Regions from separate parts of the Lysinibacillus sp. GW247-5R2A genome, predicted to be linked through region 1. Evidence: riboswitches for the same ligand, from Rfam matches in the RefSeq annotation. Region 1 holds a riboswitch; each other region holds the start of a gene.

Region 1 (8,171 bases):
AGTGATGAAATTTTTGTTTTAAGTGAAGGACAAATTCAACAATCTGGTACACCAGTAGATATTTATGATGAACCTATTAATCGCTTCGTAGCAGATTTCATCGGTGAATCCAATATAGTGCCTGGTGTCATGATTGAAGATTTCAAGGTTGAATTTGCGGGTAAGATTTTCGAATGTGTTGACCAAGGTATGAAACCAAATGAGAAAATTGATATCGTTATACGCCCTGAGGATTTAGAAATGACAACTATTGATAAAGGGAAACTTGTTGTTAAAGTAGATACACAATTATTCCGTGGCGTCCATTATGAGCTATCTACGTATGATAAAGATGGCAATGAATGGCTAGTCCATTCATTGAAAAAAGCTGAAGTAGGGACAGAAATTGGCTTAGACTTTGATCCAGAGGCGATTCATGTAATGCGCTTAAATGAAACAGAGGAAGAGTTCGATAAACGATTAGAATCGTACGGAGACGACGAAGATGCAAGCTAAGCCATCAAAATCAGCGTTATTTCCATATGTTTTATGGATTGCCCTTTTCGTTATCGCGCCGATTGCACTCGTTGTTTATTATTCCCTACTCGATTTACATGGCAATTTCACGCTCGATAATTATAAAGCGTTCTTTACTTCTGTTTACTTAAAAATGACATTAAGCTCGTTCTGGTATGCATTTTTAATTACATTCTTTACATTATTAATTTCATATCCAACTGCTTACTTTTTAACAAAAACGAAACACAAGCAGCTTTGGTTATTGCTTATTATTATTCCTTCATGGATTAATTTATTGTTAAAAACATATGCCTTTATCGGTATCTTTGGTTTATACGGGCCGATCAATGCATTTATCGAAGTGTTTGGCTTTGATCCAAAGCAAATGCTCTTTACAGATATTAGCTTTGTTTTTGTATCCGTGTATATTTTTATTCCGTTTATGATTTTACCGATCTTTAACTCTTTAGATCGTTTAAATCCAACACTTATTTATGCGTCTCGTGATTTAGGCGCATCTGCTTTTACAACATTCCGTCGCGTTGTTTTACCATTGACAATGGATGGCGTTAAATCGGGTATTCAGGTTGTCTTTATCCCTGCTCTATCACTTTTCATGATTACTCGTTTAATTGCAGGGAATCGTGTTATCACCCTTGGTACAGCGATTGAGCAGCAATTCCTTGTGACACAAAATTGGGGAATGGGTTCAACTATTGCCGTGTTCTTAATTTTATTTATGGTAATCATTATGCTTATTACGGGACAAAAAGATAAAGGAGGTCGCGTGCGATGAACAAACTTTCTGCATCAGCCAAAGTCTATTTAACGATTGTTTTTATCGTTCTGTATGCACCCATTCTCTATTTAATCTTTTACTCGTTCAATAGTGGTGGCTCCATGAATAACTTTGAGTCCTTTACGTTAGAGCATTATCAGGCTGTTTTTGAAGATTCAAGGCTACTTGTTATTTTAATTAATACCGTTATCGTAGCATTACTTTCAGCTCTAATTTCTACTATTATTGGAACGTTAGGAGCAATCGGTATTGTAACAGTCAAGGATTCAAAAATGCGTAATACATTATTGTCCTTAAACAATGTTTTAATTGTCAGTCCAGATGTCATCATTGGTGCAAGCTTTTTAATCTTATTTACAATGGTGGGCATAAAATTGGGCTTTGCTTCAGTATTATTGGCACACGTAGCGTTTAGTGTACCAATTGTAGTGTTAATGGTTTTACCTAAATTGTTAGAAATGAATAAATCACTAATTGATGCAGCATTAGATTTAGGAGCAACCAAAAAGGATGTTATGATGCGTGTCATTCTACCATATATTCAGCCAGGTATTTTTGCAGGTTTCTTCCTAGCTCTTACGTATTCATTAGATGATTTTGCTGTGACATTTTTCGTAACAGGCAATGGCTTCAGTACATTATCGGTTGAAATCTACTCGATGGCTCGCGCGGGAATATCTCTAACAGTTAACGCCATTTCTGGTTTAGTATTCTTTGTAACAGTTATCGTTGTGGTTGGCTATTACTTCATTACAAGTCGCACAAGCAAAAGAACGGAGGGACAACAATGAAGTCATTAATTCAAGCGACCATCGCAATACTTGTTGTTTCTGCCCTTTTATTTTATGCTGCTGACGCATTAAGTGCTGGTGGAGGTAAGAGTGGAAAAGACACTTTAACCATCTTTAACTGGGGAGAGTATATTGATCCTGATCTATTGAAAGAGTTTGAAAAAGAAACAGGTATTCATGTCATTTACGAAACATTTGACTCCAATGAAGCTATGATGACTAAAATACAGCAAGGTGGTACAGCGTACGATATTGCTGTCCCTTCTGAGTATATGATTGAAAAAATGAAGGAAGATAATTTATTGATTCCTTTAGACAAAGCGAAAATCCCGAATTTTAAAAATATCGATCCATACTTTTTAGATTTACCATTCGATGATAACAATCAATTTTCAGTTCCTTACTTCTGGGGAACAGTAGGAATCGTTTATAATCCAAAGCTTGTTGGGAACTTAGATTTCTCCTCCTGGGACGATTTATGGGATTCCTCATTAAAAAGAAAAGTATTTTTAGTAGATGGTGCCCGCGAAGTGATTGGGATGGGTTTAAATAGTCTTGGACACTCGTTGAATTCATTGGATAACGCTGAACTGCGTGAAGCAACTGACAAGCTGATTACACTTGCGCCAAACGTAAAAGCGATCATTGGGGATGAAATTACGCCTTTAATGATCAATAATGAAGCAACAGTGGCTCTCACTTGGTCTGGTCAGGCAGCGGACATGATGTCTGAAAATGAAGAGTTGGACTTTGCTGTTCCTGAAGAGGGCTCCAATTTATGGTTCGATAATATGGTTATTCCAAAGACCTCAAAAAATATTGATGGTGCACATGCCTTTATCAATTTTATGCTAAGTGCTGAATCTGGTGCTCAAAATGCCGATTATGTTGGCTATTCGACGCCTAATATCGCTGCGATGGACTTAATGGACCCGGAAGTAGTTGCTGATGAACGCTATTACCCTTCTGAAGAGCAACGTGATACATTAGAGGTCTACAAAAACTTAGGTCCAGATTACTTAGGTAAATATAATGAGCTGTTTTTAGAATTTAAAATGAGTATTCGATAATTTATAAGAGCGAATTGGTCTAGAAACCAATTCGCCCTTTTTATGTAAGCATTCAGTTGCATTACTATATTTAGAAAGCAATTCTACTAGTAGCCTGTAGTAGATCATCTTCACAGCCCCGTCTTCTATAATCCCTTTGTCTATGTTTAAGCTATCCATTATTTTCACTTCTATATCAAAGAAAAAACCATAGATACTACGTGCCAATACATATGCCCATCATAGCTTCATCTTAAACAATAGTATTCACTTTTATCACGCTATTTCATTTCAACAAAATATCTTCTAGTCAAAAGTTCATACGCTCTCCAAACTATTCATGTTTAGTAATCAATTAGATACTATTCCATTGTGAGGTTTTCTGAGAAAAAAACTTTTCTGGAAAACCATTCTAATGATCGGATCAGCTACAGCAATCTCAACTATTAGCCAGCCCTAATTCTTTATGATAGACTGTACTATATTTGATTACATAAAGGGGGTTTTTCGATGACCCAGCAGAAGTCCAATAAGGCGGCTTTGTATATATTAATGTTTAATATGTTTATCGCAATGGGGAGTATTGGAATTATTATTCCTGTAATGCCGGAATACTTAAGAATATTTGGAGCAGCAGGACAAGTTCTAGGTATGCTTATTGCAACGTTCGCCTTGGCACAATTCGTATTTTCTCCAATTGCTGGGAATCTTTCTGACCTGTATGGGCGGAAAAATTTAATTATTTTCGGTCTTATACTAACAGGACTTGCACAAATCGGTTTTGGCCTTTCTACAGATGTTTGGATGCTCTTTTTGGCACGCTTTTTAGGTGGCCTTGGCTCTGCATTTGTTGCACCTCCTATTATGGCTTTTGTAGCAGACGTGACAACTTATGAAGAACGCGGAAAAGGAATGAGTATGTTAGGGGCTGCGATGTCTTTCGGTTTTATGATTGGCCCTGGGATTGGTGGTTTCCTCGCAAAGGTTAGCTTACATTTTCCATTTTTCATGGCGGGAGCTGCCGCCATTTTAGCGTCTATTTTATCGTACTTTTTATTACCATCTACAAAGCCAAATACTGCGCAAAATAGACAAAAGCAAGATAATCTGGTGAAACAGATGGCTCGCTCTGTACATATGCCTTATTTTGTTATGTTAATTATTATGATGGTATTCTCATTTGGAATTGCTAACTTCCAAACAACCTTATCACTATTTGTGACAGAAAAATTTAATTACTCACCTGGCGATATTGCTACCATTCTAGTAGTTGGTGGAGCATTTGGGGTAATTGTACAGATGTTTATCATAACGCCACTCTTTAAACGTTTTGGTGAAATGAAAGTAGTTTTGGTCAATTTATTTATTGCCTCCATTGCTATTTTCTTAATATTATTTGTTTCAGGTTTTGCACTAATATTAGTTGTAGCAACCATCTTCTCTACGGCTACAACGTTAATTCGTCCAGCAGTCAATACACTCATCTCTAAACTTGCTGAAACAGAGCAAGGATTTGCAGCCGGCTTGAATAATGCCTATATGAGTCTTGGAAATATGATTGGACCCGCTTTAGCTGGTTTCTTATTTGACTGGAACATGAATAGTCCTTATATTTTTGGTGCCATTATCTTATTAGCTTGTTTCTTCCTTGCCCTAATTTGGACATTGAAAAAGGCACCACAGCTTATGCAGCCAGATTCACACTAATCATTAAAGCTTATTAACTATTAATTGAAGTATGTTACACTTCTAAAAATAGAAAAATACTTACCACTAGGGGAGTCTTTTAAAGGCTGAGACGTATATGGTTATATACGGACCCTTCGAACCTGATCTAGTTCATGCTAGCGGAGGGAAGTGGCGCTTCTTGCTATTTTCAGTGTATAAGCAAGGCCGCTTCCTGTCGTTTGAAGGAAGCGGCCTTTTTCGTTTTCCTAGTGGCTAAAACGAAAAGGAGCGCACCTATCATGTCTATTCGAAAATTAACAATTATGGCTTTATTCGTAGCGATTGCCGTTGCAGGCTCTACATTCATCTCCATTCCAACTGGGATTGCACGTGCCTACCCTGTGCAGCACGCTATTAACGTAATAGGGGCCGTTATACTTGGACCCGTACCTACTGTTGTAGTTGCCTTTGTTACGGCTATCATTCGTATCCTTACAGGAACAGGCTCACTGTTAGCCATTCCTGGTAGTATTATTGGTGCATTATGTGCAGGGCTTGCCTATAAATATAGTAGTAAAATGTGGTTAGCAGGTATGGGTGAAGCGATCGGCACTGGTCTTCTCGCATCGCTTGTAGCAGTGCCCTATGCAAAGTTACTTATGGGCACATCCGTAGCGGCCTTATTTTTCATGCCTGCCTTTTTAATATCAAGTACAATCGGAGCAATTTTAGGGGTTGTAGTAGCTAGCAGCTTGCGTAAAACCGTGCTAGTAAAATATTTTAATCCCACTCTCTTTATTAAATAATGTCGTTGATATTACTTAGAGGATTTCTCTCTCCATGTATATACAAAAAGCAGTACGAAATCATTCGCACTGCTTTCATCTAAACTAAATTATTGGCGCTTTTTCATACCCTTTAATAATTGTGCCACATTCGTGTCTTCTGCCTGTACGGGGTGGTTCTCTACAAGTTGCTCCTTTTTCTTCGGCTTCGTTAGGAAATTCCAGCCAAAGCGTCTTATTGTAATATCAATAAAGAACAAGAGCATACCTGCAAGGAGAAGCCATGTCGCAATGTTTTGACGATCCGCCCCTTGCTTTGTAAAGTCACGGAACACTTCTTGTGGTTCTTTTAAAACAGCACCTCCAGTTTGTTCGGTTAATTCTTCTATTAATTTATCATTAGCAGGAAGAAGTTCATACTCAGCACTATAGGGAACACTTAATCCAGCCTGATAAATCGTTTCCTTTTCATCAGCGATACGGAAGAAGATTAACCCCGGGTCAGCTTGTACTACAGCACGAACCTGAGAGGCTGATATAGTTTCAAGCTGTGTGTCTAACTCTTCACCAGCTTCATTAACCGCAACAATATCTAAAAAGGCTGCTTCATTTGTAGGATCTGTAATCATAAAGGACCCATCTGATTCTATTCTTACATCATAGGCAACATCATTATAACTTGGAAGCATTTGTGAAATAAGCGTTTGCCAAAATGGGCCCCAGTTTTGCCATCTTGCCCAGTCGCCTGCCCACTTTCCTGTTGAATCAGAAGTGAATGCGAATGTTTTGCCAAGACCATATTGCCATTGTGCTAACACCGGATCTTCTTTTTCGCTTTCAGCCACGACGGTAGCACCCTGCTTTGCGGTTGTTCCGATATAAGCATTCATTTGTGGAACACCATTGGCAAATAGCGTATTCCATCCCCCTGCATTATAAAGTATTGGATAGAAAGGGTTATCCTCAATGTACGTACGGGAAATCATTGCTGTTTCACGAGATAAAATGGAAGGGATAGTTTGCTCATCGATAACATTGTAGAAACGTCCGCTTCCCATCTCACTCAGAGCTTCCAATAAATTAGCATCCGCATCTTGACCAATAGCCACTGTCGATAAAGTTATTCCACTATCTTTTCCTTGTTCAATTAAATCTTCATAATTTCCTGGCTGTGATTGTCCATCCGTTAAAAGAATAATATGCTTACGTTGCAGTTTTATATCTGCTAGGTTTTCATATGCTTTTGCAAGTGAACCATAGATTTCTGTCCCGCCTCCTGGTGTAACAGATAAAATGGTATCCACTGCCTCTTCTTTATCGTTCAGAGGACCAGTCTCTATAATTTCCCAAGGTCGATCATCAAATGCTATAAATCCTAATGTATCTTCATCACGTAGCATCTCAACTGAACGTGCTGCCGCTTCCTTTGCAAGCTCTAGCTTGGATCCCGACATACTACCAGAGCGATCTAGTACAATGACAAGTCCTAATGAAGGTAATTGTTCTTTCCCCTTAATTTCCATTTCAACAGGTAATAATGTTTCAATTGGCGTTTTAAAATAACCACCTAAACCAAAGCTATTTTCTCCACCAACCATTGCAAAACCAACACCAAAGTTTTTGACTGCTTGCTCTATCACACTCATTTTCGCCTCACCGACTAAATGTCCTGGCACATTATCGAAAATAATGGCATTATATTGCAAATAACTGGAGAGTTCATTTGGTAAGCTTTCAGGTGATTTTACATCATAGGCTATTGATTGCTGACCAAGTGCCGCCGCTATTGGTGAAGCTGTTTCATAGCCATTCACAATGAGTAAATGTGGTTCGCTTTGTACCATTGTGACACTTGTTAATTTATTGTTTTCAAATATTGCGTCTTGTCCTACTTGAACAACGGCTTCATATTTCACCAGCCCTTCACCAGTCGCTGCATGTTTATAGGTAAACATATTCGTTCCTTCGGCTAGCTCGACTGGCTCACGATGAATCAGTTCATCATTTTCATATAATAATAGCTCGCCCTGTCCAGCTGTAGTTGCATGCACTTCTGTTACCAGTTGTTGTTGCTCACCGACATAGGCAACTTGTGGGGACACAAAGCTTTTTAATGAAACATCATTCACAACAGGCTGACTAAAGGGCACAACATCCACACTAATATTGGAGCCTTTAAACTTCGTGGCGAAATCTAAAGCATTGCCCTTTGTCTCATTGCCGTCTGTTAAGAGCACAAAGCGTGTTGCTTTTTTCGGATCTATAATACCTGTGGCAAGTTGCAGGCTTTGTTCTATATTCGTTTGATCAGTAGCCTTTATTTCCGTAAACTTTGGTACTTCCTTTAATGTTTTAGTCAAAATGGCTTCTGTTTGTAATGTTGATGAGAATGAATACAGCCCTGCAAGCTGTTCGTCTTTTTTCGCTTGTAAACTATCCTGTATAAACTGTACCATCTCATCTTCAGTCCCATTCACGGAAGCTGAGCGGTCAACTAGATACACGATTTGTTCTTCTTTTATAGGTAATAAAAGATACGGCCCTGCCAATGCGAAAACTAAACAGCCTACCGCTAGCATAC
Region 2 (8,171 bases), on a different contig from region 1:
ATAGGCAAGTGAGGTTGGTATTTGGAAGCTTGCTGTAAAAAATTAGTGCCACATGGTGGCTGTGCATCATTTTTAGATGTTGTGGCAAAAATAGGTCCAATTCCTACATAGTCCGCATGATGGTCAATAGCCGTTTGTAGTTCTTCCTGTGAATGTACAGAAACGCCAAGGAGCCGGTTTGCCATTTTTTTACGTGCAATGGCAATCTGTTCATCATCTTGGCCAATATGAACACCATCAGCACCAAGTCGAACCGCTAGATCCACATCATCGTTGATAATAAACGGCACACGATAATGTTGACATCGTTTTTGACATTGGCGGGCAAATTGCTCATAAGCTAATCCTGTTAATGCGTAAGGACCCTTTTCGCGTAATTGAAACATAGTAATGCCAGCCTGCAGCGCTTGTTCGAGTACAGCTAAAGGCTCCTGTTGGGAAACATTGCTTGTACCCATAATAAAATAGAGCTGTAAATCTTCACGTTTCAAGTAATTTCACCTCGCAGGCACCTTTATGTAGCTGATAAGCAAAATGATTTGTGGGGCCATGACCATTACCAATGGCTAAATCATGCATAATGGCTAATTGTATAAATTTTTTAGCTTCGATAATAGCTTTTTCAATGGTCAAACCTTGACCAAGAAAAGCCGTGATGGCTGCTGAAAAAGTACAACCTGTACCATGTGTGTTTTTCGTCGTAATACGAGGAGACTGCATGGAAAATGATTTGTCATTTTTTATAAATACATAATCAATTGCATATAACGAATTAGGTAGATGCCCACCTTTAATGATGACACATTGAACACCTAGTTGGAAAAAGCATTGAGCAATCTCCTCCATATCAGAGAATTGATTTATTTTTCTTCCCGTAAGTGCCTCTGCTTCCGGTATATTTGGTGTCACAATTGTAGCAAGGGGTAGTAAAAACATGCGCATGGCCTCGATTGCCTCTTGCTGCAGTAAGCTTTCTCCACCTTTTGCAATCATAACGGGATCAACAATTAGTGGGATTTTTAAATCGTCAATAATGTGTGCAATACCTTGAATAATTTCCGAGGAATAAAGCATCCCTGTTTTAATCGCAGCAATCGAAAAATCTTCTAGTAATGCATGAAATTGTTTTTCAACAAAGTCAACGTCAATCGGGAAAACCCCCATTACACCAAGTGTATTTTGAGCAGTTAATGCTGTAATAACGGAGGTGCCAAAAACTCCTAATTCCTGGAATGTTTTTAAATCAGCCTGAATGCCAGCGCCACCGCCACTATCTGAGCCTGCAATTGTCGTTACAATATGCATGAAGCCTCACCCTCCTTTGAAAGACGATGTAAGGCATTAAGCAAAGCAATTTGAATATCCCCAATATCCTCTGTAAATGCAGATGCTAACTCAGCTGCTTTTTTATAATATGTCAGTGTTTCCGCTAATTGGCTATACGGATCATCTCCTGAAGAGTAGGCTGCTCCACATATAGCACTAAGTAAACAGCCTGTACCCGTTACTTCGGTCATTTGTGAATTTCCACCAGTAATCCATTGGCTCTGCACACCGTCTGTTAAAAAATCATGTTTGCCTGTAACAATGACTAGACAGTTGTAGCGTTGAGCCAATAATATAGCCTCAGTCTCTATGACAATAAATCCCTCACCACTATCAACACCTTTTTGTTGCCATTCCACATTGGCTAATGCCGCAAGCTCTCCCTTGTTACAGCGTATGACTGCAAATTGTATAGCTGAAAGTAATTGATGTACGGTTTCCTTGCGATAAACTGTGGCACCTGCGCCAACCGGATCTAATATAACAGGAATGGCAAGGGTATTTGCTTTTTTTCCTGCTAACAGCATCGACTCTTTTGTTCGATCATTTAGTGTACCAATATTGATTAAAAGAGCGTCTGCAATGGCGACCATTTCCTCCACCTCATGGCTATCATCAGCCATGACAGGAGAGGCACCTAATGCTAATAGACCATTAGCTTGGAAATTAGCCACGACATAATTAGTTATACAGTGAATAAGCGGTTGTTGTTGACGAATTGTTTGAAAAATCATTGTAGTCCTCCTTTATGGGTGGACGTAAGCATGCAAAAAAGGCCCTTTTTACGTAAAAATGCACGAAAAAGAGCCTTTCATCTGAAAAAACGATGTTCATTGCTCCCTACGTCAGTATTAACTAACAGGTTCAAAGGGTCAGGTTTTACCTTCTCAACTCTTTATGAGTCCCCCTGCAATCTTGCTTTTAGTTGACCAAAATGTACCATACTTTTCATATGTATTCAATAGCAAGTTTTCCTATCGACAAAACGTGACTGATGCCATATAGCTAAGCATGATAGTTGTCATGACTTTACTTAAATCAAGTGTAAACCATTGAAAATACTAAGAAAGGAGTATAATGTGTCTTAACAAAAGGGGGCATTTGCCATGAATAGACAAGAATTAGTAGCACCAGAATGGTATAACATAACAGATGAATTTGAAAAATATGCAAAGGATTCAACTAAAAATGCATTGATTATTTATGATGAGCATTCTGATGTACAATTTATCACCTACGCACATTTACTTGAAAGAGCGAATCAGGCGGCACATGTCTTTACAAAAAATGGATTAACTAAAGGTGATGTCATTTTAGTGATGGTACCACGCTCAGTAGAAGCATACATTGTCTATATTGCTGCATTAAAAGCGGGTTTAACAATCATTCCAAGCTCTGAAATGCTAAGAGCAAAAGATATTGAGTATCGTATTCATCATGCTGATGCTAAAGCCGTTGTAGCCTTTGAGCCTTATATTGAGCAATTTGATCAAGTAGGAAATTTACAAAATATACAGCAATTTGTTATCGGAAATGCACATGAACCATGGCAGCCGTTAGTAGACAAAATGCGAAAGCAACCAACAACTTACATAAGTTCTTCACCAACAAAAAGTACAGACCATGCCTTTTTAGCTTACACAAGTGGCACAACAGGAAACCCGAAAGCTGCTGTTCATACGCATAGCTGGGGCTATGCACATTTACGGACAACAGCCCCACATTGGCTAGGAGTACAAGAAAATGATATTGTCTGGGCAACTGCAGCACCAGGATGGCAAAAATGGATTTGGAGTCCGTTCCTCGCGATTTTAGGCAGCGGTGCCACTGCATTTGTTTATACAGGAAAGTTTGACGCTGCAACATATTTAGCATTGCTTGAAAAATTTAAGATGAACGTCTTATGTTGCACACCGACAGAATATCGTTTTATGGCAGCACTTGAACATTTACAAGAGTATGACATCAGTTCAATTCGACAAGCTGTTTCAGCAGGTGAGCCATTGAACAGTGAAGTCATTAAAAAATTCTTTGACACCTTCCATCTACAAGTGCGAGATGGTTATGGTCAGACTGAGAATACTCTTCTTGTAGGAACTATGGTTGGTATGGAGGCAAGAGTTGGTTCGATGGGCAAACCTACGCCAGGCAATACCGTTGACATTGTAGATGATTTTGGCGAGCCAGTTGCTATAGGAGAAGTAGGTGATATTGCTGTTCATCGAGAAACACCTGCACTTTTTAAAAAATATTTAAATGATCCTGAACGTACTAATTTACAATTTCGTGGTGATTGGTATATAACAGGGGACCGAGCTTATAAAGATGCGGACGGCTATTTTTGGTTTGAAGGACGCGGAGATGATGTTATTATTTCCTCAGCCTATACGATTGGACCTTTTGAAGTAGAGGATGCGCTGATGAAGCATCCGACTGTGAAAGAGGTTGCTGTCATTGCAAGTCCCGATACAGTTCGCGGGAACATCGTTAAGGCATTTATTATTCTTCATGATGGTGTTAATGGTAATCAAGAGCTTATTCAAACCCTTCAAAATCATGTCAAAGCATTAACGGCACCTTATAAATACCCACGGGCTATTGAATTTGTTACTGAGTTACCCAAAACTGCATCTGGTAAAATTAGACGTGTCGAATTAAGAGAACAAGAATTAATACATCTTGTACAATAATCATTTCCTAGGAAATAATGTCGAAAATCGAAGTTCATGCAAAGAAATGAACTTTGATTTTTTTTTTATTTTTAGGTAAGGTATTATGAGGAAATAAATAGAATAAATCTTTTTGCATATTATTGCAAAAAAATGAAACAAATGAGCAAGTCATACGTATTACGAGTTAAGGAGGCGGAAAGACATGAATGTTAAAAGGTGGGTTGCATTAATAGTGGCTGGTGTTCTTTTACTATTTTCATTAGGGATTAATACCATTTTTGCGCTATTTAAAGCAGATTTCCTAGGTAATTTTGATAGTTTAATGGCAGGAAATAACCTAGATGTATATGAAAATGTCATTGAAGGAGATAATTATGATAAAAGGATTGCCTATTTAAAGGTAGATGGAACAATCCAAGATATTGGATCAAGTTCACTGTGGCAGCCTGTTGCATATGATCATCAATTCTTCCTAGACCAATTGGATAATATTTTGTACGATGATACGATTCAAGGAATTGTTTTAAGTGTTAACTCTCCGGGTGGAGGGGTAAAAGAATCTGCTGAAATTTATAAAAGGCTATTGAAAATTAAAGAAGAACGACAAATTCCAATTTATGTATCGATGGATTCGATGGCAGCATCGGGTGGTTATTATATTTCAGCACCAGCAGATAAAATATTTGCTCATCGTGATACGATAACAGGCTCGATAGGTGTAATCATGCAATCTATTAATTACCAAGCATTGGCTGAAAAAGTAGGTGTCAAATTCGAAACGTTTAAATCTGGCGAGCATAAGGATATGCTAAGTCCAATGCGTGATGTGACACCAGAAGAACGAGCAATGATGCAGGATATGATCAATGAAACATACGAAGAATTTGTAGATATCGTTGAACAAGGACGTAATATGTCAGAAGCTGATGTGAAGAAGGTGGCGGATGGTCGTATCCTTGGCGGTACAAAAGCACTTGAAGCCGGTTTAGTTGATGAAATTGGCGACGAAGAAGCTGCCATTGCAGCCTTACGCGCAGATTTTGGACTAGAAGATGCTGTATTATTTGAATATGCCTATGATATGGGCGGATGGCAATCTTATGTTGGTATGAAAATTGGCTCTATGTTCGGTCCTTCTGCAGAGGAAAAAATGCTAATGAAAATTATGACAGATTACAATGCACCAAAAATGATGTATTTATACGGTGAATATTAAGGAGGGAGTTCAATGACAAACAATGAAGTTGTTATGCAAGGTTCACCCTCAATGGAAATTGGCTTTTTTAACAATGGCACGGAAGATTCAACAAGTCAAAAAAACTACACATTAAAAACGGCAGGCTTTTGGATCAGATTGTGGGCATTTTTATTGGATGGGCTTATTGTATCTGCTGTAGTTGGCATACTCATTAACCCTATCTTTTATTTAATGGACTGGTCCTTATCAGAATCAGTTTGGTATGCTCCAATCTCCATTATATCGGCGATTCTTTATTACAGTTATTTTGTCCTTATGACGAAATTTTTTGGTCAAACGCTAGGGAAGATGGTATTTGGGCTACGTGTTATTTCATTAAAGCATGCTAACCTTACTTGGTCAGATGTGTTATTCCGTGAATGGATTGGGCGTATTATTAATAATATTGTGATGCCTCTTTATATTTTGGTAGTTATTTTGCCAGACAATCAAGGGTTGCATGACTATTTCGCCGATACAACAGTGGTGCATGAGAAAGTCTATATTGAAAAGAACTTGGTACCACTTTCTATAGAGAAAAAGGAAGAGCATATAGTGTCTAGTGAACAAGTGGGAAAACCTGAGCTAGAAAAACTAGAAGAAGAAAAAAATGAACAATAAACAAGAGACTGTCTCAAATGAAGAGACGGTCTTTTCTATGACTTGTTAACACTTAGAAGAAAGTAAGCTATCTTAGTTGCAATTAATTCCCTTCATTTAGTAATATTATGTACATATGAAGATTAGGAGGCGTTTATATGGCACAAGTAACATTTAAAAATGGTCCAGTGACACTAGTAGGTAATGAAGTAAAGGTGGGCGATTCTGCACCAGATTTTACAGTATTAGCGAATGACCTTTCACCTGTAACATTAAAAGATTCAGAGGGGAAAATTCGTCTATTTAGTGTAGTACCATCATTAGATACTGGTGTATGTGATGCGCAAACACGTCGTTTCAATGAAGAAGCAGCTAACTTAGGCGATAATGTAGTAATTTATACAGTATCTGTAGATCTTCCATTCGCTCAAAAACGTTGGTGTGGGGCAGCAGGTATTGATGCTGTTCAAACAGTATCTGATCACCGCGACCTTTCATTTGGTGAGGCTTATGGCGTGTATATTCAAGAATTACGTCTTCTGACACGTGCAGTATTTGTTGTGGATGCAAACAATAAAGTAACATATGTTGAGTATGTACCTGAGGCAACAGACCATCCAAACTATGAAGCGGCTATTGAAGCTGTTAAAGCACTAGCATAATGGCCTGCTTTTAGGCTAAGATAATACTAGACAAAGGGGCTGTGACGAGTGTTTGTCACGGCTCTTTTCTGCTTGAAAGGAAGTTATCTATGGAAAACATCGAGAAATTATTTGCTATGCTAAATGAGCATGCTGAAAAAATCGAAAAAGAACACAATACAACTTTGTTAGAGGGGTTACTAGATGGGCTAGAGGCGTGGCTGGATGGAGAAGTGGATTTCTCACAAAAGGATGCGACAAAAGAGGATATCCGCAAGTCTATTCAAATTGCCATTCTAAAAGGAATGCGTAAAAGTTCTCAACCAAACCATCAAATGACGCCTGATACGTTAGGATTATTAGTGGGCTATTTTGTTGAACAAATCTTTGCTGAACGACTTGAGCATGACAAAATTTCGATTATGGATCCAGCAGTAGGTACGGGAAATTTATTACTAACAGTTATGAATTTATTGGATGGTAAAGTGGAGGCTACTGGTGTAGAGGTAGATGAGCTACTTATACGTTTGGCTGCAGCTACAGCTGATTTAACAGAGCAACCGATTTCTTTATATCGTCAGGATGCCTTACAAGATTTATTGGCAAATCCTGTTGATGCAATAGTATGTGATTTACCAGTTGGTTATTATCCGAATGAAGAAATTGCCCTTGAATATGAATTGTGCGCGCCTGAGGGAATGAGCTATGCCCACCATTTATTTATTGAGCAGTCTATGAATTATACAAAGGAAGGTGGCTACTTATTTTTCCTTGCGCCATCACATCTTTTTGATTCAGAGCAGTCTAAGCAACTGCATAAATACATTCAAAAGCATGCTTGGATTCAAGCGATTATTCAACTACCTGATTCCATGTTTGCCAATAAATCATTAGAAAAGAGCATTGTCATCTTGCAAAAGCAATCGAAGGAATGTAAATCACCTAAAGAAGTGCTTTTAGCAAAAGTACCAAATATACAAAACAAACAGGCACTTGCTTTATTCTTTGAAAAAGTGAAAATGTGGAAAGAGGGCAAGTAATTGCTCATAGAATTCAAAAAGGTATCCTACAGTAGGATACCTTTTTATGTATTGCTGATTAGTTTTCAGGTGTGCGGATGACAAGAACGTCACAATTAGCTGAACGTACAATTGCTTCAGATACTGAACCAATTAGGAAACGCTCTACTGCATTTAGACCTGTTGCACCACAAATGATTAGATCTGCGTCTACAATTTTAGAAAGCTCTTTAGTAATAATATTTTTTGGAGAACCATATTCGATGATTAGGTTAACGTTTGCGATACCTTCATCCTCAGCTTGCTTTTTGTAACCATTTAATAGTTCTTCAGAGAATGCTTGAGCACGCTCTGCAATGGAACGGTCGTATGCTTCAATTGCAGCGAATGAACGTGTATCAATAACATTCACTAAATTTAATACAGAACCCTCATTACGCTTCGCCACGTCAATTGATTTACGAAAAGCGTATTCAGCTTCCTTAGAACCGTCTACTGCAACCACAATGCTTTTATAATGATTAGCCATTTGAAAAACCTCCCTGATTTGTATATGTTGATTATACCAAATGATTTTCTAAAGGAAATACTTTCCGGAAGAAAAATTATGAAAATGTGAAGGCATTTCATGAAGAAAATATAATTACTTAATTCCCACTATTAGCAACGTGTAAAC
Region 3 (8,171 bases), on a different contig from region 1:
TAAAGTAGTCATAATGACCGATGCTGATACAGATGGCGCTCATATACAAGTATTGCTATTAACGTTCTTCTACCGTTATATGCGTCCCCTCATCGAGGCTGGTAAAGTCTTTATTGCGTTACCGCCACTTTATAAAGTTTCTAAAGGGACTGGCAAAAAAGAAGTAATTGAATATGCTTGGACAGAAAACGATTTACAAAAGGCCATCAAACAAGTTGGAAAGGGTTACATATTGCAGCGCTATAAAGGTCTTGGTGAGATGAATGCAGACCAGCTATGGGATACAACAATGAACCCTGACACACGTACATTAATTCGTGTCACAATCGAGGATGGTGCACGTGCAGAGAGACGTGTCACGACATTAATGGGCGATAAGGTAGAGCCACGTCGTAAATGGATCGAAGCCAATGTAGACTTCGGTATGGAGGATGATGCTAACATTTTAGAAAATGAATTCATCCAACAAGAGGAGGGCCAAGCATGAGTAGCACAGAAAAGTTTCAAGATTTACCTTTAGAAGAAGTAATGGGTGACCGTTTTGGTCGCTATAGTAAATATATTATTCAAGACCGCGCGTTGCCAGATGCACGTGACGGTCTTAAACCTGTACAGCGTCGTATTCTATATGCGATGTTTACAGAAGGTAATACACAAGAAAAACCTTTCCGTAAATCGGCTAAAACAGTCGGTAATGTAATCGGTAATTACCATCCACACGGAGATAGCTCTGTTTATGAGGCGATGGTACGTATGAGTCAGGATTGGAAAGCTCGTCATATGCTCATTGAAATGCATGGGAATAACGGTTCAGTTGATGGAGATCCGCCGGCTGCCATGCGTTATACTGAGGCAAGACTATCTGCGATTGCGGGTGAAATGTTACGAGATATCGGGAAGAAAACGGTTGAATTCGTACCAAACTTCGATGATCAGGATATGGAGCCAACCGTATTACCAGCCCGTTTCCCAAATTTATTAGTAAACGGCTCTACAGGGATATCTGCAGGTTATGCAACAGATATTCCACCTCATGCACTAGATGAAGTGCTAGATGCTGTATTGATGCGCTTAGACAAGCCTACTGCAACAGTGGATGAATTGATGACAGTACTCAAAGGTCCTGATTTCCCAACGGGCGGTATTATTCAAGGTGTGGACGGTATTAAAAAGGCATATGAAACAGGGCGCGGTAAAATTATTGTCCGTGCGCAGGCTGTGGTGGAACCTATTAAGGGCGGTAAAGAGCAAATCGTTGTTACCGAATTACCATACGATGTGAATAAAGCGAATCTTGTAAAAAAAATTGATGAGCAGCGTGTAGATAAACGCCTTGAAGGGATTGCAGAAATTCGTGATGAATCTGACCGTACAGGGTTACGTGTCGTAATCGAGCTGAAAAAGGATGTTCCTGGACAAGGGATTTTACAGTACTTATTTAAAACAACAGATTTACAAGTAGCTTACAATTTTAATATGATTGCGATTCATAATCGTCGACCAACGATGATGACATTGCCCTTATTATTGGATGCGTATATTACTCACCAAAAAGAAGTGGTGACAAATCGTTCTATATATGATTTACAAAAGGCAAAGGATCGTTCACATATCGTAGATGGCTTAATTAAAGCATTGTCTATTTTAGATGAAGTCATTGCGACAATTCGTTCTTCTAATGATAAGAAGGATGCCAAGCTCAATTTACAAGCAAAGTTCGATTTTACTGAGGTACAAGCAGAGGCGATTGTGAGCCTGCAATTATATCGTTTAACGAATACCGATATTACAGAGCTCCGCCAAGAACAGGATGATTTAAATAAATTGATTGCCAAGCTAGAAGGAATTTTACAAAGCGAGGCCAAGCTAATACGTGTCATTAAACAAGAATTACTAGATATTAAAAAACGCTTCACAGAGCCACGTCGCTCGAGAATTGAACAAGAAATAGAAGAAATTAAAATTACATTAGATGTCCTTGTTCCAAGCGAAGAGGTTGTGGTGACTGTTACGAAAGATGGCTATATTAAACGCACATCTACACGATCCCATGCCGCTTCCAATGGTCAGGATTTTGCGATGAAGGATTCCGATTACTTATTGTATGAAGCAAACTTGAATACGCAGCATCATCTATTGTTATTTACAAATAGAGGGAATTATATTTATCAACCAGTCCACGAATTGCCTGATATTCGTTGGAAGGACCTTGGTCAGCATATTTCTAGTATTGTGCCAACAAGTGAAGATGAATCAATTATTGCAGTCTATGGCTTTGAAACATTTGAACAACCAAATACGTATATTTTAACTGCTACGAAAGATGGACAAATTAAACGTTCACCGCTCGCAGATTATGCAGTGACGCGTTACTCGAAGCCGATTAAAACCATGAATGTTAAAGCGGGCGATGCAATGATTTATGCATCGTTTATGACGGATAATGTGGAATTACTTTTAACAACTGATACGGCGTATGCTATTCGATTCCCTATCGAGGAATTACCAGTTACTGGTGTGAAAACAGGCGGCGTTAAAGGGATTACGTTAAAAGATGGAGAAGCTTTAGTAGGGGTCAATGTTCTACAGCCAGATGAAACACAATATGTCGTTATTGTGACACAGCGAGGGGCTGTCAAGAAAATGAATGTCGCAGAGGTAGAGGTAGCAGGTCGTGCCAAACGTGGCCTTAAAGTCCTAACAGAATTAAAAGCAAATCCTCACCGAATTGTCGCTGTGATTCAAGCGACAGACGATGAGCAGGTTGTGATTGAAACTGAAAAAGGCGTCCAAGAATTTATTGATGTTCATGCATTGACGCGTGCTGACCGCCATTCTAATGGTTCATTTAAAGTGGATATTGCCACAGATGGAGCCATTTCCCATGTCTTAACGGCCAAAAAAGAACAAAAACCAAGCTAAAATCATGCCCAGTCTCTCTATAGTAGAGCTGGGCTATTTGTTGGAGTGGAACAACTATCCAAAAATAGCATCTTGTCATTTACGATCAACTATGGGTATAATAATCATCGAAAAGTTCATAGCGAAAGAATGTAGGGGGGCTAGTTATGGCTAGCTGAGATTGTGTCCGATAGACACTGACCCTTTGAACCTGATTTGGCTCGTACCAGCGTAGGGAACATCTATTCAAAAAAGCAAAAGTTTTGGAGATTGATTGTAATACGTCTGGGAGGAATCCTAGGCGTTTTTTTGTTTTTCAAGCAATATCTCACCAACCGTATATTACGCTTTCTTCTGGTGACAACATTCATTCATGAACACTTTCATATTACAAACTGGGAGGACCTAGCATGAAAAAATGGTTATTTATTCTATTAGCTGTACTATTGACGTTAGTAGGTTGTAGCGACAAGGAGGACAAGCAGGCTGCTGATACAAAGAAAAAGGTGTCAGTGGTTCTCGATTGGACACCAAATACGAATCATACAGGATTGTATGCTGCGAAAAAGCTCGGATATTTTGAAGAACAGGGCTTAGATGTTGATATCATTATGCCAGGAGAGGCAGGAGCCGATCAGCTCGTAGCTTCAGGTAAGGCAGAATTTGGCGTGAGCTATCAGGAGGGCATTACACAGGCTCGTGTTCAGGATGTGCCACTTGTCTCAATAGCGGCCATCATCCAGCATAATACATCTGGATTTGCTTCTATAGCATCAAAGGGTATTACATCTCCAAAGGACTTTGAAGGAAAAACGTATGGTGGCTGGGGAGCGCCACTCGAGCAAGCAGTATTACAATCATTAATGCAAAAAGAAAATGCTGATATTAATCAATTAGATATTGTCAATGCAGGAGATTTAGATTTCTTCACAATGATGAAAAAAGATATCGACTTTGCTTGGATTTATTATGCTTGGACAGGAATTGAGGCAGAGCTTCGTGGGGAAAAGATTAATATGCTGTATTTAACAGACTACAGTGATCAGTTAGATTACTATACACCTGTTTTAGCAACTAATGAAACAATGCTTCAAAACAATCCAGACATCGTCAAAGCTTTTGTTGCGGCTGCATCGAAGGGCTATGAATATGCCATAGAGCATCCGAATGAAGCTGCTGATATTTTACTAGAAGCAGCCCCAGACTTAGATAAGGAATTGGTGCATAAAAGCCAGGAGTGGTTGGCTGATAAGTATCAGGATGACGCTAAACAATGGGGTGAGCAAAAGCTTTCTGTATGGGAAAACTATGCTAAATGGATGTCGAGCAACAAAGTATTAGAGGGCGAATTTGATGCTAAACAAGCGTTTACGAATGAGTTCTTACCGAAAAAGGAGGCCAATTAACATGGCAAATTCATTAATCAGTGTCCAAATCATTCCGAAAACAGAAAAGTATGAGGATGTCATTCCTTATGTAGATGCGGCCATTGCAGTTATTGATGCATCTGGTGTGAAATATGAGGTTCATCCACTTGAAACAACGATGGAGGGTGAGCTTACAACGCTTCTTCAAATCATTGAAAAAATGAATAGTAAGATGGTCGAGCTAGGAGCCATTAATGTCATTACACAAGTGAAAATTTTATATCAACCAAATGGAATTACAATGGCTACATTAACGGAGAAATATCAGTCATGAAACGGGCATTACAAAAGGGAAGGACGATAATTTTTATCGCCTTCCTCTTATTCATATGGGAGCTTGTTGTGCATATCGCTGATGTTCCTCCTTGGCTCCTTCCAGCACCGAGCATAATTGTAGTAGAAGGCATTCAATCGTATCAGACGTTCCTGCCACATGCTCTGGCTACTGTGCAATTAGCTTTACTAGGACTTGCTATTGGAGTTGGCTGTGGTCTAACAGTGGCAATTGTTTTGCATCGTTATACGTTCATTCGGTCGTTATTTTATCCAATTCTCATTATGTCGCAAAACATACCTATTCTTGTATTAGCACCGCTGCTTATTATTTGGTTTGGCTTTGGCTTATTACCAAAGCTCATCATTATTTGTCTAGTGTGCTTTTTCCCTATTGTCATAGCGGCAATGGACGGTTTTCGTCAAACAGCACCCGAGTTAAAGCATTACTTTGAAATGATTGGTGCAACGAAGGCCCAAACGTTTTGGAAGCTAGAATGGCCACATGCCTACCCAGCTGTTTTCTCAGGTGTAAAAATTGCTGCAACTTATAGCGTAATGGGGGCAGTCATTGCAGAGTGGCTTGGTGCAAAAAAGGGAATTGGTGTATACATGACCTTAGCACAATCCTCCTTCCGTACAGATCGAGTGTTTGTCGCAATTTTTGCGATTGTCTTGTTAAGCTTATTGTTATTTAGTAGTATTCGTTTGCTTGAAAAATTAATGGTAAAGGGGAGAGGTTATCATGCTCAGCATTCAAAACATCGCTAAGTCCTTTAATAGTCTACATGTTCTTGATACTATTTCCTTTGATGTCAAGGATGGTGAGTTTGTAGCCATTGTAGGTCCATCCGGCAGTGGTAAAAGTACCCTTTTTCAATTAATTGGTGGGGTCTCTTCGGTTGATCAAGGGGAGATTTTATTAAATGGAGAGGATATCCAACGTAAACGAGGAACAATTGGCTATATGCCACAGCAGCCCTGTCTACTGCCTTGGCGTACTATTTTAGAGAATGTAACTATAGTTGAGGAATTGCAGCAAAAGCCTAATGTTGAACGTGCAAAGGGGTGGCTAGAAAAGGTAGGACTTGCTTCCTTTAGCAATGCTTATCCAAACGAGCTATCTGGAGGGATGCAACAACGTGTATCCTTCATCCGTGCCATTGTCAGTGATAAACCTATTTTATGTCTAGATGAACCATTTTCTGCGCTCGATGAATTTACAAGATTGGAAATGCAGGCATGGCTACTGTCCATTTGGGAAGAACATCGGAAATCCATCCTATTTGTCACACATAGTATTGAGGAAGCACTCTTTTTAGCAGATCGTATACTTGTTTTATCGAAACGGCCTGCAACGGTGAAAAAAGAAATCATTGTGCCGTTTGAGCGTCCTCGCAAAGAAGAAATTCGTCATTCGGCCACATTCACAGCCTTGAAGCAACAGTTATTCAAGTATTTACAGGAAGAAAAGGGGGATTTGCATGTTGATTGATGCCCATATCCATTTGGATCAGTATAAGGACGTAGAAATACCATCTATCTTGGAAGAAGTAGAGGCATTAATAGCGGTGAGTATGCAGCTATCCTCCTGTCAAAAGACATTAAATTTAGCGAAGGTCTATCCCAAAGTGAAGGCAGCTTTTGGTTTCCATCCGGAACAACCTTTACCGAGTGAAATAGAAGAGAAGGCTTTATTTGATTGGATTCGTTCCCATAGTGATGAGATGATAGCAATCGGTGAGGTCGGTTTACCCTATTATTTAAGGCAAGAACAAGCTTTGGATGTTCGTCCGTATGAGGCTTTATTGGAACGATTTATCGTATTGGCGAAGGAGTTGGACAAACCGATTGTATTGCATGCTGTGTATGAGGATGCTACCGTTGTGTGCGATTTACTAGAAAAGCATCAGCTTCGTCAGGCACATTTCCATTGGTTTAAAGGGGACGAGGTAGTTGTGAAACGCATGATTCAGCAAGGTTATTTTATCTCCATTACACCTGATGCATTGTATGAAGAGGAAATTCAACAGTTAATTCAAATCTACCCGATTGAATTGATGATGGTTGAAACAGATGGTCCATGGCCGTTTGAAGGTCCATTTACAAATAAACCTACGTCGCCGTGGATGATGCATTCGACGATTGAGGTAATTGCAGCTATTAAGGGATTGTCTATACAAGAAGCGGCTCAAATTATCACTCAAAATACGACAAACTTTTATCGACTTTAAACTAATTTTGTAAGTAACACTTATGTTTTCTACAATAATAAAAGCAGTATAGGATACAAATTAATTATCCGTATACTGCTTTTTATGTTTAGTAAAATCCTGCTTCAATTTCTCTGTCTTTGTTTTGGTAGTGCGTTCATGTGTACTGAAGGAATTGGATTGGCGATTTTTCTCTACATCCTTGCCCACAGTTCTTTTTATATGCATCCGCTTCTTTTTTGCCCTAGATTGAGCCATTTTCATTCCCTCCTTTTAACCATTATAGTAACGAAAATGAAAGAAAAAGTAAAACCTCGTAAGCAAGAACTTACGAGGTTTATGATATAGATTTAGTGAGATACGTCCTGTACAGAAATACCTGTGTTTGCTTTCACGTCAACTTCACGATATTTTGCATCATCAGTTTCTTTAGAAAGTAATGTGCCGATGAAACCACCAAGGAAACCAAGCGGTACAGAGATTAGGGCAGGGTTTGTTAACATAATTAACGGATCACCCACGAAAATCGCCTTGCCTTCAACTGGATTCCATACGTTTGGTGACATAGCTACTAATACTAAAGCAGAGATTAAACCTGTTAACATCGCTGTAACAGCACCAGCTGTATTAAAGCGTTTCCAATAGATTGTGTAAATAATAACTGGAAGGTTTGCAGAGCCTGCAATACAGAATGCTAAAGATACTAAGAACGCAACGTTTAATGTTTGTGCACCAAGTGCTAATAAAATGGAAATTATAGCGATTGTAATCGAACCGATACGAGCTGCAAGAACCTGCTCTTTTTCAGTAATTTTACCCTTTTTAATGATTTGCCCATAAATATCATGTGATAGGGCAGAGGCACCTGAAAGTACAAGACCTGCTACTACCGCTAAAATTGTTGCGAATGCTACCGCACAAACGAATGAGAATAGAATGTCGCCACCTAGTGCTTCTGCAAGAAGTGGGGCAGCCATATTACCAGCAGCGTTAGCCGCAATAATATCTTCTTTTCCAACGAATGCTGCTGCACCGAAACCTAAGAAAATTGTTAAAACGTAGAAAATACCTACAATCCAAGTAGCCCAAATAACAGATGAACGAGCCGTTTTTGCATCTTTTACTGTGAAGAATCGCATTAAGATATGTGGAAGACCCGCAGTACCTAATACTAAAGCAATTAACATGGAAATTGTGTCAAGTCCATTTGTATATTTTAGACCTGGGTTTAAATATGCGGCACCACTGTCAGTTGCAGTAGTCATTTCTTTAAACATTGTTGCAATACTGAAGCCAAACTCTTTTAATACTAAGAATGAGATAATAACTGTACCTAGCATTAAAAGACAAGCTTTAA

The links. Region 1 has a riboswitch for thiamine pyrophosphate ahead of thiW (energy coupling factor transporter S component ThiW). Riboswitches for the same ligand answer to the same signal wherever they lie in the genome.
Region 2: linked by a shared signal. The riboswitch ahead of thiM (hydroxyethylthiazole kinase) and the one ahead of thiW (energy coupling factor transporter S component ThiW) in region 1 are both predicted to bind thiamine pyrophosphate.
Region 3: linked by a shared signal. The riboswitch ahead of AC07YC_RS04675 (ABC transporter substrate-binding protein) and the one ahead of thiW (energy coupling factor transporter S component ThiW) in region 1 are both predicted to bind thiamine pyrophosphate.

Annotation. Positions count from the first base shown of each region.
Region 1 is NZ_JBWKZL010000007.1:26,663-34,833, forward strand. It holds gene AC07YC_RS11925 (ABC transporter ATP-binding protein) at 1-495, shown strand, start outside; gene AC07YC_RS11930 (ABC transporter permease) at 485-1,294, shown strand; gene AC07YC_RS11935 (ABC transporter permease) at 1,291-2,088, shown strand; gene AC07YC_RS11940 (ABC transporter substrate-binding protein) at 2,085-3,158, shown strand; gene AC07YC_RS11945 (MFS transporter) at 3,648-4,844, shown strand; TPP riboswitch at 4,903-5,010, shown strand; gene thiW (energy coupling factor transporter S component ThiW) at 5,105-5,611, shown strand; gene AC07YC_RS11955 (VWA domain-containing protein) at 5,701-8,171, opposite strand, start outside.
Region 2 is NZ_JBWKZL010000006.1:129,802-137,972, reverse strand. It holds gene thiE (thiamine phosphate synthase) at 1-491, opposite strand, end outside; gene thiD (bifunctional hydroxymethylpyrimidine kinase/phosphomethylpyrimidine kinase) at 481-1,305, opposite strand; gene thiM (hydroxyethylthiazole kinase) at 1,293-2,060, opposite strand; TPP riboswitch at 2,147-2,245, opposite strand; gene mbcS (acyl-CoA synthetase MbcS) at 2,433-4,016, shown strand; gene sppA (signal peptide peptidase SppA) at 4,201-5,214, shown strand; gene AC07YC_RS11175 (RDD family protein) at 5,227-5,856, shown strand; gene tpx (thiol peroxidase) at 5,994-6,497, shown strand; gene AC07YC_RS11165 (class I SAM-dependent methyltransferase) at 6,587-7,516, shown strand; gene AC07YC_RS11160 (universal stress protein) at 7,575-8,024, opposite strand.
Region 3 is NZ_JBWKZL010000002.1:207,930-216,100, reverse strand. It holds gene parE (DNA topoisomerase IV subunit B) at 1-487, shown strand, start outside; gene parC (DNA topoisomerase IV subunit A) at 484-2,922, shown strand; TPP riboswitch at 3,046-3,156, shown strand; gene AC07YC_RS04675 (ABC transporter substrate-binding protein) at 3,312-4,307, shown strand; gene AC07YC_RS04670 (thiamine-binding protein) at 4,309-4,602, shown strand; gene AC07YC_RS04665 (ABC transporter permease) at 4,599-5,372, shown strand; gene AC07YC_RS04660 (ABC transporter ATP-binding protein) at 5,347-6,096, shown strand; gene AC07YC_RS04655 (TatD family hydrolase) at 6,086-6,835, shown strand; gene brfA (ribosome rescue factor BrfA) at 6,896-7,072, opposite strand; gene AC07YC_RS04645 (solute symporter family protein) at 7,165-8,171, opposite strand, start outside.